DNA from 3 places in the Saccharothrix australiensis genome. Region 3 is predicted to be linked to each of the others. Evidence: riboswitches for the same ligand, from Rfam matches in the RefSeq annotation. Region 3 holds a riboswitch; each other region holds the start of a gene.
The links. A riboswitch is a leader RNA that binds a small molecule or an ion and turns the genes downstream of it on or off. The one in region 3 is predicted to bind glycine.

Region 1 (4,967 bases), 1.0 Mb from region 3:
TCGGCGGGCGCGAACGGGTGCAGCTCGGCGAACTCCGGCCACGTCACCGGCTCCATCTCGGCCGTGGCGTTGAGCTTCATGGTGCACGAGCCGAGCGGGATCATGCTGCGGTCCAGCGCCACGTCCTTGTCCGACAGCGCCCGCAGGTAGCGCAGCAGGGCCGTCTCGGAGCGGTGCGCGTGGAACACCGGGTGGGTCAGGTAGTCCGAGGTGCGGCGCAGGTCCGCCGGGATGCCGTCGGCCGTGTCGGCGTCCAGCCCGTCGACGTCGGACACCGTCACCCCGAACGCCTTCCACACCGCCGACAGGTCGTCGCGCGTCGTGGTCTCGTCGCACGCGATCGAGACGACGTCCGCGTCCACCTGCCACAGGTTCACGCCCAGGTCGCGGGCGGCGGCCACGACCTCGGCGGCCCGGCCCTCGACCCGTGCCCGCACGGTGTCGAAGAAGTCGCCGTGCACGACCTCGACGCCGCCCTCGCACAGCCCGGCGGCCAGCACGGTCGCCATGCGGTGCGCGCGGGTCGCGATCGCCGCCAGCCCCTCCGGCCCGTGGTACACCGCGTACATCGACGCCATCACCGCGAGCAGCACCTGGGCGGTGCAGATGTTGCTGGTCGCCTTCTCCCGGCGGATGTGCTGCTCACGCGTCTGCAACGCGAGCCGGTAGGCGGGCGAGCCGTCCGCGTCCACCGACACGCCGACGAGCCTGCCCGGCAGCTGCCGCTCCAGCCCCTGCCGCACCGCCATGTACCCGGCGTGCGGCCCGCCGAACCCCATCGGCACGCCGAACCGCTGGCTCGTGCCCACCACGACGTCCGCGCCGATCTCGCCGGGCGGGCGCAGCAGCGTCAACGCCAGCAGGTCCGCCGCGACGACGACCTGCGCGCCGGCCGCGTGGATCTCCTCGACCAGCGCCGCCTGGTCCCGGACCACGCCGGACGCGCCGGGGTAGGACAGCAGGACGCCGAAGAAGTCGCCGCCCAGCCCCAGCCCCTCCAGGCCCTGCGACAGGTCGGCGGTGACCACCTCGATGCCCAGCGGCTCGGCGCGGGTCCCGATCACGGCCAGCGTCTGCGGCAGCGTGTCGACGTCCACCACGAACCGGTTCGACCTGTGCCTGCCCGCCCGGCGGACCAGCGTCATCGCCTCGGCGGCGGCCGTCGACTCGTCCAGCATGGACGCGTTGGCCAGCGGCAGGCCCGTCAGGTCGGCCACCGCGGTCTGGAAGTTCAGCAACGCCTCCAGCCGCCCCTGCGAGATCTCCGGCTGGTACGGCGTGTACGCCGTGTACCAGGCCGGGTTCTCCAGCACGTTGCGGCGGATCACCGGCGGCGTGACGGTGCCGTGGTAGCCCAGGCCGATCATCTGCTTGAGCGGGCGGTTGCGGGACGCCAGCGCGCGCAGCTCGGCCAGCGCCTCGGTCTCGGTGGCCGGCGCGGGCAGGCCCAGCACCAGGTCCCGCTCGCGGATCGACTCCGGCACGGCGCGCTGCGCCAACTCCTCCAACGACCCGACGCCGATGACGTCGAGGATCCGCGCCAACTCGGCGGGTCGGGGACCGACGTGGCGGTCGGCGAACGGCGTGCCGTGCTCAAGAGCAGCGAGGGGGATGCGGTCCTGCGTCATTGATACGCCTCCGGGGCCGGGCCGTTTCCTTCTGCGGAAACACTGGTGCCGTTGCCCTCCCCCTCTGTCTTCCGCCCGAACCGGGCGCCTGAGAGCTTCACCCGGCGTGCGGGCTTGCACCGTCGGCGGGGTCGGTGGCCCGACCCGCTTTCCAGAGGCGTCTCACCCGCGCGGTCCTTGCGCCTGAGAGGTTCCGGGGAGGATTTGCTCCTTCGGCGCCGAGACGGACTCGGACTCTCCCGCACGGGATAAAGCGACTACCCGCGAATGGTACCCGGCGGGCCGGACCGCGAAGCCGCGGAGGCGACGCGGATCTCAGGCGGGCGCGTCACCCGATGGCCCTGGTGCGCCGCCGCCGCGACAGCTCGTCGTTGGGCGCCTCGTCGACCTCCAGGCCGTCCGCGCGCTCGGCGGGGAACTCGTGGATCGTGCCGCTGATCTCCCGCATGGCGCCGCTGACCGCGATCCCGAACACCCCCTGCCCGCCCTGCAACAGGTCGACGACCTCCTCCGGCGAGGTGCACTCGTAGACCGTCGTGCCGTCGCTGAACAACGTGATGCGCGCCAGGTCCTGCACCCCGCGCCGCCGCAGGTGGTCGACGGCGACCCGGATGTTCTGCAACGAGACCCCGGTGTCCAGCAACCGCTTGACGACCTTCAGGACGAGGATGTCCTTGAACGAGTACAGCCGCTGGCTGCCGGACCCGTGCGCGCTCCTTATGGTCGGGTTGACCAGTCCGGTGCGGGCCCAGTAGTCGAGCTGGCGGTAGGTGATGCCGGCGATCTGGCACGCGGCGGGCCCCCGGTAGCCGACGAGTTCGTCCGGCAGCGAGGAGTCCGGGAACAGCTCACCCTGTTCGCCGGTCCCGGCCCGGATGGGCGCTTCCTCGACCACGCCTGCCTCCCCTCGGTCCGGCTGCACAGCCGGCGACCAACGTGAAGCCGCCAGCGGTGCTCGAATCACACCGTGGCAATTCACCTGAGTTCGACGGTAAGACCGCCTAGGGGGCAGGTCAACGCGACGCGCTGAGCGTGTCGCACCTCAACCTCAACCTGAGGTTGAGAGAGTCGGCCGATGTAAGCCATTCGGGTGACGTTTAGTGATCGTTTAGCGCAACACCACTGACGTTGTGTAATCCAGAGGTGTGACACCGGGGGGTGGCACGCGGGGCTGATCCACAACGCACCGCACACGCCACGGGGGGCCGCTCCACTTCGCGGATGGACCGGCACCCCGTGGTCCCCGCTCCGTCACCCACCCACACCACTGCCGCGCCAGGCGCCCCGCCGGCAACACGCCCTCGGCGCGCCGCGCGCCGCCCGCGCAGACCTCCGGCTCCGTGTTCTCCCCGTATGGCCTGCCCGTCCGGCGAGGACGCTTTTACGCTTCGACACCCTGCCGCACCGAACCCTCACCGGGCCGCGATACCGACCTCACGCGGCCGAGCCCGGCAGCCCCGGCCTCACGTGTCCGCGCCGCGGAAGTCCTCCGGCGACACCGAGTCGAGGAACTCGCGGAACTTCTCGACCTCGTCCTCCTGCTCGTCCGGGATGATCAGGCCGGCTTCCGCCAGCACGGCTTCCTCGGCGTGGATCGGCACCCCGATCCGCAGGGCCAGCGCGACCGAGTCGCTGGGCCTGGCCGACACCCGGACGTCACCGTCGAACACGAGCTCGGCGAAGTAGGTGCCCTCCTGGAGGTCCGTGATCCGGACCTGCTCCAGCTGCCGCCCCAACGCCCCGATCACGTCCTTGAGCAGGTCGTGGGTCAACGGCCGCGCGGGCCGGACGCCTTGTTGCTCCAGGGCGATGGCGGTGGCCTCGACCGACCCGATCCAGATCGGCAGGTAGCGCTCCCCCTCGGTTTCGCGCAGCAGCAGGATCGGCTGGTTGGCGGGCAGTTCCACCCGCACGCCCACGACGCGCATCTCGCTCATCGGGTCTCGCCTCCCTCAGCGCGCTGAAATTCTGGCGTCCCCGTTCCGAACGAGGATCTCCCATCTCCAGTTTCGACGCTACCCGCCAAGCGGGCTCTGTGCGCAACCACCGGGTACCACCGGATCACAATGCGGACACGGCTTCACCTGGGCGAAACCCGACCACCTGCGACGTCGCGGAGGCCCGTCTTCACCAGCAGTGTGTGCAGCGTTACGGAAAGCGCGGCGACTTCACGCGCGACCTCGTCCGCGCCCGCCCGGTGCGGGACGACCTGGTCGACCAGCCCCACGACGCGGTCGGCGGCGGCCCGGAACGCGCGCAGGTGGCGCGGTTCGAGCCCGCGCTCGGTCATGGCCCGGACGGTGAGGGCGACCTGGACCGCGTCCTGGTCGTAGACACCGGCCCTGATCAGGCCGGCCCGCTCCACCTCGGCGAGCACCGACGGGTCGAGCCCGGACCGGGCCAGCAGCTCCTCCCGGCTGATCCGGGACCCGGCCGGCGCCGCGAACCGGGCCGCGCACTGGTCCGCGAACAACCCCGCCGGGAACGACGACTGCCCCGCCGGCGGCTCCACGACCTGCCTCATCGGGGACACACCACCGACACCGGCACGGACGCCACCGGCCGCCACACCACCGACCGCCGACGCACCACCGGCCACCGCGGCGCCATCGACCACCGCGCCGTCGACCGCCACACCGTCCGCAGCCGCACCGAGCGCCGACGCACCGACCGCGGCCGCACCACCGGCAGCCACCCCGTCGACCGCGCGCAACGCGCGGGCGGACCCGCCCGCGTCCACCGCGTCCAGGTGCTCCTTGATGACCTTCAACGGCAGGTACCGGTCACGTTGCGCGGCCAGCACGAACCGCAGCCGCTCGACGTCGGCCGCGGTGAACTGCCGGTACCCCGAGGCAGTGCGCGCCGGGCGGACCAGGCCCTCCGACTCCAGGAAACGGATCTTGGAGATCGTGACGTCGGGGAAGTCCGATCGCAACTGCGCGAGCACCGCGCCGATGCTCAGACCCCCGCGCTGTGGCCGCCCGGCCGCCGTCACTGCGCCCCCTGACCCCCGGCGCCCGGACCGGTCAGGAACACGAGGCGGAACTTGCCGATCTGCACCTCGTCGCCGTTGGCGAGCACCGCCTGGTCGACGGGCTCGCGGTTGACGTAGGTGCCGTTCAGGCTGCCCACGTCGATCACCACGAACTCGCCGCCCTCGCGGCGGAACTCGGCGTGCCGGCGGGACACCGTCACGTCGTCGAGGAAGATGTCGCTGTCGGGGTGCCTGCCCGCGCTGGTGGTGTCCCGGTCCAGCAGGAACCTCGAACCCGCGTTCGGACCGCGCTTGACCACGAGCAGGGCGGACCCCGCCGGCAGCGCGTCGACGCCGGCGACCGC
Region 2 (4,967 bases), 710 kb from region 3:
GTTGTCCGGGTGACGGCGAGGTGACCGGAAAATGGCCGCGTTAAATCGCCGGGGGCGCGCGGTGAATAAAGGGGACGGCCGGTGTCGACCCGATGACGCTCGGTGCGTGGGTCGGGCGCATGTGGGTGACCGGCGCGAGGTGCGGAGAAGTCGGACGATGTGGCGGAACCTCGGTGCTCGTGCGAGGGGGAGTGGGCGAGTGGCCCGTACCTTGGACATCGGCCGGGGCCCCCGAGTCCTTGATCGTCCGTTCGGGTGACTGAGCGCGCCGGCCGTGCGTGGCGCAGCGCTCGCCGCACCGCCCGACCGTGGGATCAGGGCGCGTCCTGCCGTCATCGTCCGGGTGAATGAGGGAGCATGGCACGTGACGCGGTGGGCACGACGCCCGCCGGCCGGGCACCTGTGAACGGACGGAGAGGGACTCGTGAACGTCAAGAAGGTGGTGACGCTGGCGGTCGTCGCGCTGCTGCTGTTCCTCCTGATCACCCAGCCCGACCAGTCCGCGGACGCGGTCAAGACCGCCATCGGCTGGCTCCGCCAGGGCGCGGAGGCGATCATCACGTTCGTCCGGAGCCTCTTCGGCTAGCGCGCCGCGCGGCCCCGCCGACCCGGTCACCATCGGTGACGATCGGCCGTCCGCGTTGGACCGTCCGGGTGGAAAGAGGGCTATAACGCGCTGGTAACAGGGTTTTTGACAATCCGGGGTCTAGCGGTTGTCGGTACCCGCTAATACGGTGCGCTGCATTGGCTGATCTTCGACCGACGAGGAGGCAGAATGGTCGAGGACTCCGGAGTCGACGAGCTGCTGCGGCAGTGGGCGGCTGAGCGCTCGGACGACGCCGAGCTGCAAGAGGTGAACCGGATCAAGGACGAGTGGCTGGCCGAGGCCCCGCCGCCCGCGCCGGGCATCCCCTCGCAGCGGGCGAACGGCGGGTCGCGCGGACTGGTTCGGGTCGAATCCGCTGACCCGGCGTACGTGGCGGCGATGCGGAAGCGGGCGCCCGAGGTGCCCGAGGTGCTGCTCGCGGCGGCCGCCAGCTACTGGCAGCTGGTGGGCGACCTGTCCGAGGCGGAGCTGTGGTGGGACGCGGGCATCAGCCCGCTCGACCAGCGCGCTCTCGACTACCGGGCGGCCGGGCTCACGCCCGCCGACCTGGGACGTCGGCTCGGGCCGATGACGGTGCTCCAGCACCTGCGTCGGGGCAGTGCGGCGGCCTGGTGCGTGGCCAGGTTGCAGCGGCAGCGCCGGGACGGCGTCGCCTAGGTCCGGGCGTCGCGCCGCTCGCGGCGCGACGTGCGCACGGAGACGTGGGCAGGACCAGCACCAGACCGGGAGGGCGGGCTCCTGTGCCGGGAGCCCCTTCCGACGGGTGACGGCCACCCGGCGCGCCACGAAGTACGCTGGGAGCCGTGTCCACCCCACCACTCCCGCGCGAGGCCCCGCCGGCAGGCCGGGACCCCGCCGGCGGTGAGCACGCGCCCAGGCCGGACCGCGCGGCCGACGCCCGCGCAGGCGACACCCGCGCCACCGGGACCCGCGCCACCCGCACCGGTGTCGCCGGGACCGGTGTCGCCGAGACCCTCGCGGCGCACACCAGCGCGGCCCGCGGCGGCGACGTCGGGACCGGTGACGTCGAGGCCGGTGACGTCGAGGCCGGTGACGTCGAGGCCGGTGACGTCGAGGCCGGTGACGTCGAGGCCCGCACCACCGCGCGCCGCCTCGGGACACCGCTGGCCATCGCGGTCGTGTGCCTGCTGTCGCTCGTCGTGTGCTGCGGCCTGGCCTACTGGCAGTGGGAGCGGTTCTCCGAGGCGGGCGGCACGTGGCAGAACCTCGGGTACGTCTTCCAGTGGCCGCTGTTCGGCCTGTTCCCCGCGTTCATGGTGTGGCGGATGCGCAGGCTCGCCGCCCGCCGCGACGCGGGCGACGCCGCGCCCGGACCCGCGCCGGCCGCCCCGGAACGGGTGATCACCGAGCGGGTGGTTACCGTGGACGCCGTCAGGACACCCGCGCACGACGACGAGGACGACGAGCTGGCGGCGTACAACCGCTACCTCCGGGAACTCCACGCGCGGGACCAGCGGTGAGCGAAGGCAGGTCGGTAGGGCGATGAGCGGTGCGTTGGGCCGGTTCCGGTTCATGGCTTACGTGGTCGGTGTCGGCCTGCTCGGGCTCGTGGTCGCCATGTTCGTCAAGTACCTCGGCGACAACCCCGGCATGATGGCGGTCGTCGGCCCCGTCCACGGGTTCCTCTACGCCATCTACCTGGTCCTCACCGTCGACCTGGCGCTCAAGGCGCGCTGGTCGCTCAAGGGCACCGCGCTGGTGCTGCTGGCGGGCACCATCCCGTTCGTGTCGTTCTACGCCGAGCGCAAGGTCGTCGAGAGCGTCCGGGCGGAACGCGCCCTGTGACCGGCTCCCGGTTGACCGCGCCCGCCGGGCCCGCCTAGCGTCTGGCGGTACCAACTGAACACGGCCGTCGATGTCGCGCGGGAGAGTCCCCACCAGGGGCGCCGAAGGAGCAACTCCTCCCCGGAATCTCTCAGGCACAGCTACCGCCCGACGAAGGCAACTCTGGAAAGCAGGCAGCACGCCTCGCCCACGGTGCAAGCCGCGCTACCGCGGCGAAGCTCTCAGGCCCATGACAGAGGGGGAGGCTCACTCAGGCGAGGAGTCTCCCGATGGACCGTGTCATCCTTCGTAGCGGCAGGCCGACCGACCAGGTCGGCGTCACTGCCGTGCCCGCCACCAGGGAGGACCCCGTGGAAACCCGCCGGACGCCGCTGCACGCCGAGCACGAGGCGCTGGGCGCCCAGTTCACCGACTTCGCGGGCTGGCGGATGCCGCTGCGCTACGACAGCGAACTCGCCGAGCACCACGCCGTGCGCACCTCGGCGGGCCTGTTCGACCTGACCCACATGGGCGAGATCGTGCTCACCGGGCCGGAGGCGGGCCGCGCGCTGGACCACGCGCTGGTCGGCCACGCGTCCGCGATCGGCGTCGGCCGCGCCCGCTACACCATGATCTGCGCGGCCGACGGCGGCGTGCTCGACGACCTGATCGTCTACCGCACCGGCGAGCAGGAGTACCTGGTCGTCGCGAACGCGTCGAACGCGGCGGCGGTGCACGAGGAGCTGGTCGCGCGGGCGAAGGGCTACGACGCCGCGGTCGAGGACCGCTCCGCCGACTACGCGCTGCTGGCCGTGCAGGGCCCGAAGGCGACCGCGATCCTGGCCGGCCTGACCGGCACCGACCTCGCGGCGGTGAAGTACTACGCGTCCTACCCGACCGAGGTGGCGGGCAGGCCCGCGCTGCTCGCCCGCACCGGCTACACCGGCGAGGACGGGTTCGAGCTGTTCCTCGCGCCCGCCGACGCGCCGCACGTGTGGGGCGCGCTGCTGGCCGCGGGCGCGCCGCACGACCTCAAGCCCGCCGGCCTCGGCTGCCGCGACACGCTGCGCCTGGAGGCCGGGATGCCGCTGTACGGCAACGAGCTGACCGCCGCGCGCACCCCGTACCACGCGAACCTGGGCCGGGTCGTGAAGCTGGACAAGCCCGAGGACTTCGTCGGCCGGGACGCCCTGGCGGCGGTCGCGGAGCAGGGCGTGGACGCCCGCCTGGTCGGCCTGAAGACGACGTCCCGCCGCGCGCCCCGGCACGGCTACGCGGTGCTGGACGCGGCGGGCGCGGTCATCGGGGAGGTGACCAGCGGCGCGCTGTCGCCGACGCTGGGCTACTCCGTGGCCCTGGCCTACGTGCCGCCCGCGCACGCCGAGCCCGGCACCGAGCTGGCCGTCGACATCCGGGGCAGGCAGGAGCCCGTGGAAGTCGTCGCGCTGCCGTTCTACAAGCGCAACTCGTAGGGAGACCACATGTCCGAGCACTTCAACACCTCCCTCGCGGAGTTCGACCCGGAGGTCGCCGAGGCCGTCGCCGCCGAGCTCGGCCGGCAGCAGGGCACCCTGGAGATGATCGCCTCCGAGAACTTCACCCCGGTGTCGGTGCTCCAGGCGCAGGGCTCGGTGCTGACCAACAAGTACGCCGAGGGCTACCCCGGCCGGCGCTACTACGGCGGGTGCGAGCACGTCGACGTCATCGAGCGACTGGCGATCTCGCGGGTGAAGGAGCTGTTCGGGGCGGCGTTCGCGAACGTGCAGCCGCACTCGGGCGCGCAGGCCAACGCGTGCGCCATGTTCGCCCTGCTCAAGCCCGGCGACACCATCCTCGGGCTGGACCTGGCGCACGGCGGGCACCTCACGCACGGCATGCGGATCAACTTCTCGGGCAAGCTGTACGACGTGGTGCCGTACCACGTGTCCGATGTGGACGGTCGGGTGGACATGGCCGAGGTGGAGCGGCTGGCCGCCGAGCACCGGCCGAAGCTGATCGTCGCGGGCTGGTCGGCCTACCCCCGGCAGCTGGACTTCGCGGAGTTCCGGCGGATCGCCGACTCGGTCGACGCCTACCTCATGGTGGACATGGCGCACTTCGCGGGCCTGGTCGCGGCCGGCCTGCACCCGAGCCCGGTGCCGCACGCGCACGTCGTCACCACGACGACGCACAAGACGCTGGGCGGCCCGCGCGGCGGCGTGATCCTGACCAACGACGCCGACCTCGCCAAGAAGATCAACTCGGCGGTGTTCCCCGGCCAGCAGGGCGGGCCGCTGGAGCACGTGATCGCGGGCAAGGCGGTGGCGTTCAAGCACGCCGCGTCGCCGGAGTTCGCCGACCGCCAGCGCCGCACCGTCGAGGGCGCGCGCATCCTCGCCGACCGGCTGTCGCGGCCCGACGCGGCGGCGGCCGGCGTGAAGGTGCTGACCGGCGGCACGGACGTCCACCTGGTGCTGGTCGACCTGGTGGACTCCGAGCTGGACGGCAAGCAGGCCGAGGACCGCCTGCACGAGGTGGGCATCACGGTCAACCGCAACGCGGTCCCGAACGACCCGCGCCCGCCGATGGTGACCTC
Region 3 (4,967 bases):
GACCCTGCCCGTACCGCCTACTCCGGCGGGGTGCCGCCCAAGGAGGGGCACTACGAGCTGCGGCTCGACGGTGACGAGCTGGTGGCCGTGATCGACGGCGTCGGCGGCACCGACGAGCCGATCCACATCGAGTACCGGCTGAGCCTCACCGGCGACACCGCGCTGGAGGGCACGTACGACCGCGTCCGGACGATCGTCGAGCCGAACGCGCTGTGCACCGTCCTGTTCGACGGGGAGAACGAGGCAGCCAGGGCCTGGCGCATCCTCGGCTCACCCGACGAGATGACGATCGTCCAGTCCGCACCCGACGTCGAGGGCGTGTGGCGCGACGACGTCTCGGTGTACCGCAGGGCTTAGCCCAACCACTCCCGCACCTCAGACCAAGTCGCCGCACTCACCCCCGACTCGCTCCCGCACCGCGCGAGGCCGCCGTCGGGTTGTCGCGCCTCATTTCCCGCCGATCACGCTTTTGGATCGGCGGGAAATCAGGCGCGACGGCCCGACCACAGGGCGGCCGAGCCGCCGAGGCGAAGCCGAGGCAAATCAAACACAGCTCTAGTCACTGTCTCACCGCCCCCGCCTCACCCCTACTGCCTTGCCCCTCCCCCTACTCCCTCGCCACTCCCCCTCAGCACTCGATCACGTTCACCGCAAGACCGCCGCGTGCCGTCTCCTTGTACTTGACCTTCATGTCCTTGCCGGTCTCCCGCATGGTCTTGATGACCTTGTCCAGGGACACGAAGTGGGAGCCGTCACCGCGCAGCGCCATCCGGGCCGCGGTGATGGCCTTGATCGACGCCAGCGCGTTCCGCTCGATGCACGGGATCTGCACGAGCCCGCCGATCGGGTCGCACGTCAGCCCGAGGTTGTGCTCCATCGCGATCTCGGCGGCGTTCTCGACCTGTTCCGGCGAGCCGCCCAGCACCTCGGCCAGGCCGCCGGCCGCCATCGAGCACGCCGAACCCACCTCGCCCTGGCACCCGACCTCCGCGCCGGAGATCGACGCGTTCTCCTTGAACAGCACGCCGACCGCGCCCGCGGTCAGCAGGAACCGCACCACGCCCTCGTCCGACGCGCCCGGCACGAACCGGGTGTAGTAGTGCAGCACCGCCGGGACGATGCCGGCCGCGCCGTTCGTCGGCGCGGTCACGACCCGGCCGCCCGCGGCGTTCTCCTCGTTGACCGCCAGCGCGAACAGCGTCACCCAGTCCATGACGCGCAGCGGGTCGGTGGCGTAGTGCTCGGACGCCAGCCGCTGCCGCATCTCGGCCGCCCGCCGCCGCACCTTCAGACCGCCCGGCAGCACACCGGTCTGCGAGCAGCCGCGGTCGACGCACTCCTGCATCACCGCCCAGATGTGCAGCAGCCCGGACCGCACCTCCGCCTCGGACCGCCACGACGTCTCGTTGGCCAGCATGACCTCGCTGATGGACAGCCCGGTCTCGCGGGTGCGCGCCAGCAGCTCGTCACCGGTCTTGAACGGGTGCGCGACCCTGGTCTCGTCCGCTTTGATCCGGTCCGCGCCGGTCGCCGTCTCGTCCACCACGAACCCGCCGCCGACCGAGTAGTACACGGCCTCGTCGACCACCTCGTCGCCCCGGTAGGCGGCGAAGCTCATGCCGTTGGGGTGCAGCGGGAGCGACTTGCGGCGGTGCATCACCAGGTCGGTGTCCTCGGTGAACGGGATCTCCCGCACGCCGCCCAGCAGCAGCCGGCTCGTCGCGCGGATCTCGGCCACGCGCGTGTCGGCGACCGCCGGGTCGACGTCCTCCGGCCGGTGCCCCTCCAGGCCCAGCAGCACGGCCTTGGGGCTGCCGTGCCCGTGGCCCGTCGCGCCCAGCGAGCCGAACAGCTGGACGTGCACCCGGTCGACCTCCCGCACGCGATGGCCCAACCGCGCCACGAACATCGTCGCCGCGCGCATCGGGCCGACCGTGTGCGAGCTGGACGGCCCGATGCCGACGGAGAACAGGTCGAAGACGCTGATGGCCACGGCGCTCAGTCCCCGGTCAGTTCCGCGTACTTCGCGGCGGTCAGCAGGCCGGAGGCGTCCTCCACGGCGACCTTGAACAGCCAGCCACCGCCGTACGGGTCGTTGTTGATCAGCGACGGGTCGTCGACGGCGGCCGTGTTGACCTCCACGACCTCGCCGCTGACCGGCGCGTACAGGTCGCTCACCGACTTGGTCGACTCCAGCTCGCCGCACACGTCGCCGGACTTCACGCGGTCGCCGACGGCGGGCAGCTGCACGAAGACGATGTCGCCGAGGGATTCCGCCGCGTAGGACGTGATGCCGATCGCCACGGGGTCCTGGGTACCCGGCGCCCAGTCGACCCACTCGTGCTCGGGGGTGTACAGCAGGTTGTCCGGAAGGTTCACGTCGTCAGCTCCTCGGTCCACGCGGTCCAGGTCCCCCTCTCTGTCCTGGGACCTGAGAGCTTCGCCGGCGTCACGACGGTCGTGCCGTCGATCGGTCCGGCTTGCACCGTGGGTGCGCGCGAGCACGCTTTCCAGAGTCGCCTCGCCCGAGCGGTTCTCGTTGCCTGAGAGTGTGCGGGGTGCTTGCTCCTTCGGCGCTCCAACGACGCTGGAGGCTCTCCCGCCCGGGTTCCGGTGCCGCACGGGGCACCGCGGCCGATGTTGAGTTGGGCGAACGCGAGCACGCTAAGTCCCCGGCACGACGGGTGTCAACGCGCGCCCGGACGGTCGCCGCGGACAGGTCCGGTTGTCCGTTCGGGTGGGGCCCGGTTGTCCGTTCGGGCAGCACCGGTTGTGCCGGCGGCACAACCGCGCGGGTGGCGGTTCGTACCGCCCGCACGATGACAGCCGGATGGCGGTACCGGACCTTTGGGCGTAACAACGGCTGAAGGAGCCCCACCGTGCGGATCTCAGTACCTCGCGAGATCAAGAACCACGAATACCGCGTCGCGCTGACCCCGGCGGGCGCCCACGAGCTGACCCAGCGCGGCCACGACGTGTACGTCGAGGCGGGCGCGGGTCTCGGGTCGGCCATCACCGACGACGAGTACCTGGCCGCCGGCGCGAAGGTCCTGGCCACCGCCGAGGAGGTGTGGGGCGAGGGCGACCTGGTGCTCAAGGTCAAGGAGCCGATCGCGCGCGAGTACCCGCTGCTGCGCAAGGGCCAGACCCTGTTCACCTACCTGCACCTGGCCGCCGACCAGCCGTTGACGCAGGCGCTGCTCGACTCGGGCACCACCGCGATCGCCTACGAGACCGTGCAGGCGCCGAGCGGCGCGCTGCCGCTGCTGGCCCCGATGTCCGAGGTCGCGGGCAGGCTCGCGCCCCAGGTCGGCGCGTTCTCGCTGATGAAGCCGTCCGGCGGCCGGGGCGTGCTGCCCGGCGGCGTGCCCGGCGTGCACCCGGCGCGGGTGGTCGTGATCGGCGGCGGCGTCGCGGGCCTGAACGCGGCCACCATCGCCGCCGGCCTGGGCGCGGACGTCGAGATCCTGGACACCAACGTCGACCGGCTGCGCCACATCGACGCCCTCTACCGGGGGCAGCTGCGCACCGTCACGTCCAACCGCTTCTCGGTCGAGCAGGCCGTGCGCGAGGCCGACCTGGTCATCGGCGCGGTGCTGGTGCCCGGCGCGAAGGCGCCCAAGCTGGTCAGCAACGAGCTGGTGGCGCGGATGAAGCCCGGTTCGGTGCTGGTGGACATCGCGATCGACCAGGGCGGCTGCTTCGCCGACTCCCGACCGACCACGCACGCCGACCCGACCTACCAGGTGCACGAGTCGGTCTTCTACTGCGTCGCGAACATGCCGGGCGCGGTGCCGCGCACGTCCACCTACGCGTTGACGAACGTGACCCTGCCCTACGCCGTGGCGCTGGCCGACAAGGGCTGGGAGGCGGCGCTGCGCGCGGACAAGTCGCTCGCGCTGGGCCTGAACGTCCACGACGGCCTGCTGACCAACCAGCCGGTCGCGGAGGCGCACGGCCTCGCGCACACCCCGATCGACCTCTGAGATCGGACCTCGGGAGGGGCGTCCACCACGGTGGGCGCCCCTTCGCGCACGTCCGGGCCGGGCCGACGCCGGTCCGCCGGCCACTTCGGACCGGGTGGGACCGGTGCGGAGCAGGTCGGGACCAGGCCCCGGACGCAGAAAGGCGGCCCGCTCAACCAGCCTGGGGGTCACTGGGAGCGGGCCGCACCGCCAATCCTAGCCGGGAACGGGGTGCCGTGCCCAGCCGCCCCGCCCATCTGACTCACATTTCTCCACCTTGCGGACCACCGTGCGTGTCCCGCCTCAAGCAAACGAGTGAATTCGTCGCGTAACGGGTAAGTCACGACCCCCGGTCGGCCGATGGACAAGGCGGACGGACACCACGGCGCCGCGGGTCCGCCCACACCGCGTGGCGTTGCCCACGCGCCGCCGCGACCCTCCGATCGGAGCGCACATGGCTGAACCGCAGGGGTGGATCGACTGTCACGACCCGTTCGGGCGGGACCGGTCGATGACGGTGCTGGTCGAGGAGGACCGGGTGCTGCTGGTCTCGCCACCCGGCGAGTCGGCTGTGATGTCCGTCACGCAGACCCGCAGGCTGCACCGCCTGCTGGACCAAGCCGCCGACAGGATGTGACGTGGACGAGACCCTGCGCGCCGCGGTGCTGCACCGGCTCACCCAACTGGAGGAGGTGGCCGAACGGGGCGCGGCCGAGGCGCTGGTGCCGCTGGCCCGCGCGGAGATCAACCGGCTCGCCGACGGCTGGCGGCTGCTGCTCACCGTGCACCAGCCCGACCCCGACGGCCGCTGCGGCGCCTGCCCCGGCGTGCTGCGGCACAAGAAGTGGCCCTGCCAGGTGTGGACGATGGCGCACCAGCACCTCATCGGCGAAGGGCTGCCGCACCGCGAGCGGCGGCGTCCGCTGCGCAGCCCGTTCTCCCGCGCGCGCGACGCGGAGACGACCACCGAGCTGCCGCCGGTGGCCTCGAAACCACGGCACG

Region 1: linked by a shared signal. The riboswitch ahead of gcvP (aminomethyl-transferring glycine dehydrogenase) and the one ahead of gcvH (glycine cleavage system protein GcvH) in region 3 are both predicted to bind glycine.
Region 2: linked by a shared signal. The riboswitch ahead of gcvT (glycine cleavage system aminomethyltransferase GcvT) and the one ahead of gcvH (glycine cleavage system protein GcvH) in region 3 are both predicted to bind glycine.

The regions. Positions count from the first base shown of each region.
Region 1 is NZ_RBXO01000001.1:6,186,014-6,190,980, forward strand. Features, by position in the region: gene gcvP (aminomethyl-transferring glycine dehydrogenase) at 1-1,628, opposite strand, end outside; glycine riboswitch at 1,790-1,880, opposite strand; gene C8E97_RS26100 (MerR family transcriptional regulator) at 1,957-2,523, opposite strand; gene C8E97_RS26105 (bifunctional nuclease family protein) at 3,092-3,565, opposite strand; gene ftsR (transcriptional regulator FtsR) at 3,709-4,623, opposite strand; gene garA (glycogen accumulation regulator GarA) at 4,620-4,967, opposite strand, start outside.
Region 2 is NZ_RBXO01000001.1:6,468,299-6,473,265, reverse strand. Features, by position in the region: gene C8E97_RS34955 (hypothetical protein) at 425-586, shown strand; gene C8E97_RS27310 (helix-turn-helix transcriptional regulator) at 776-1,264, shown strand; gene C8E97_RS27305 (hypothetical protein) at 1,732-2,088, shown strand; gene C8E97_RS27300 (DUF3817 domain-containing protein) at 2,111-2,413, shown strand; glycine riboswitch at 2,482-2,569, shown strand; glycine riboswitch at 2,571-2,656, shown strand; gene gcvT (glycine cleavage system aminomethyltransferase GcvT) at 2,764-3,864, shown strand; gene glyA (serine hydroxymethyltransferase) at 3,874-4,967, shown strand, end outside.
Region 3 is NZ_RBXO01000001.1:7,182,774-7,187,740, forward strand. Features, by position in the region: gene C8E97_RS30525 (hypothetical protein) at 1-357, shown strand, start outside; gene C8E97_RS30530 (L-serine ammonia-lyase) at 629-1,993, opposite strand; gene gcvH (glycine cleavage system protein GcvH) at 1,999-2,379, opposite strand; glycine riboswitch at 2,521-2,612, opposite strand; gene ald (alanine dehydrogenase) at 2,880-3,986, shown strand; gene C8E97_RS30545 (hypothetical protein) at 4,420-4,602, shown strand; gene C8E97_RS30550 (hypothetical protein) at 4,604-4,967, shown strand, end outside.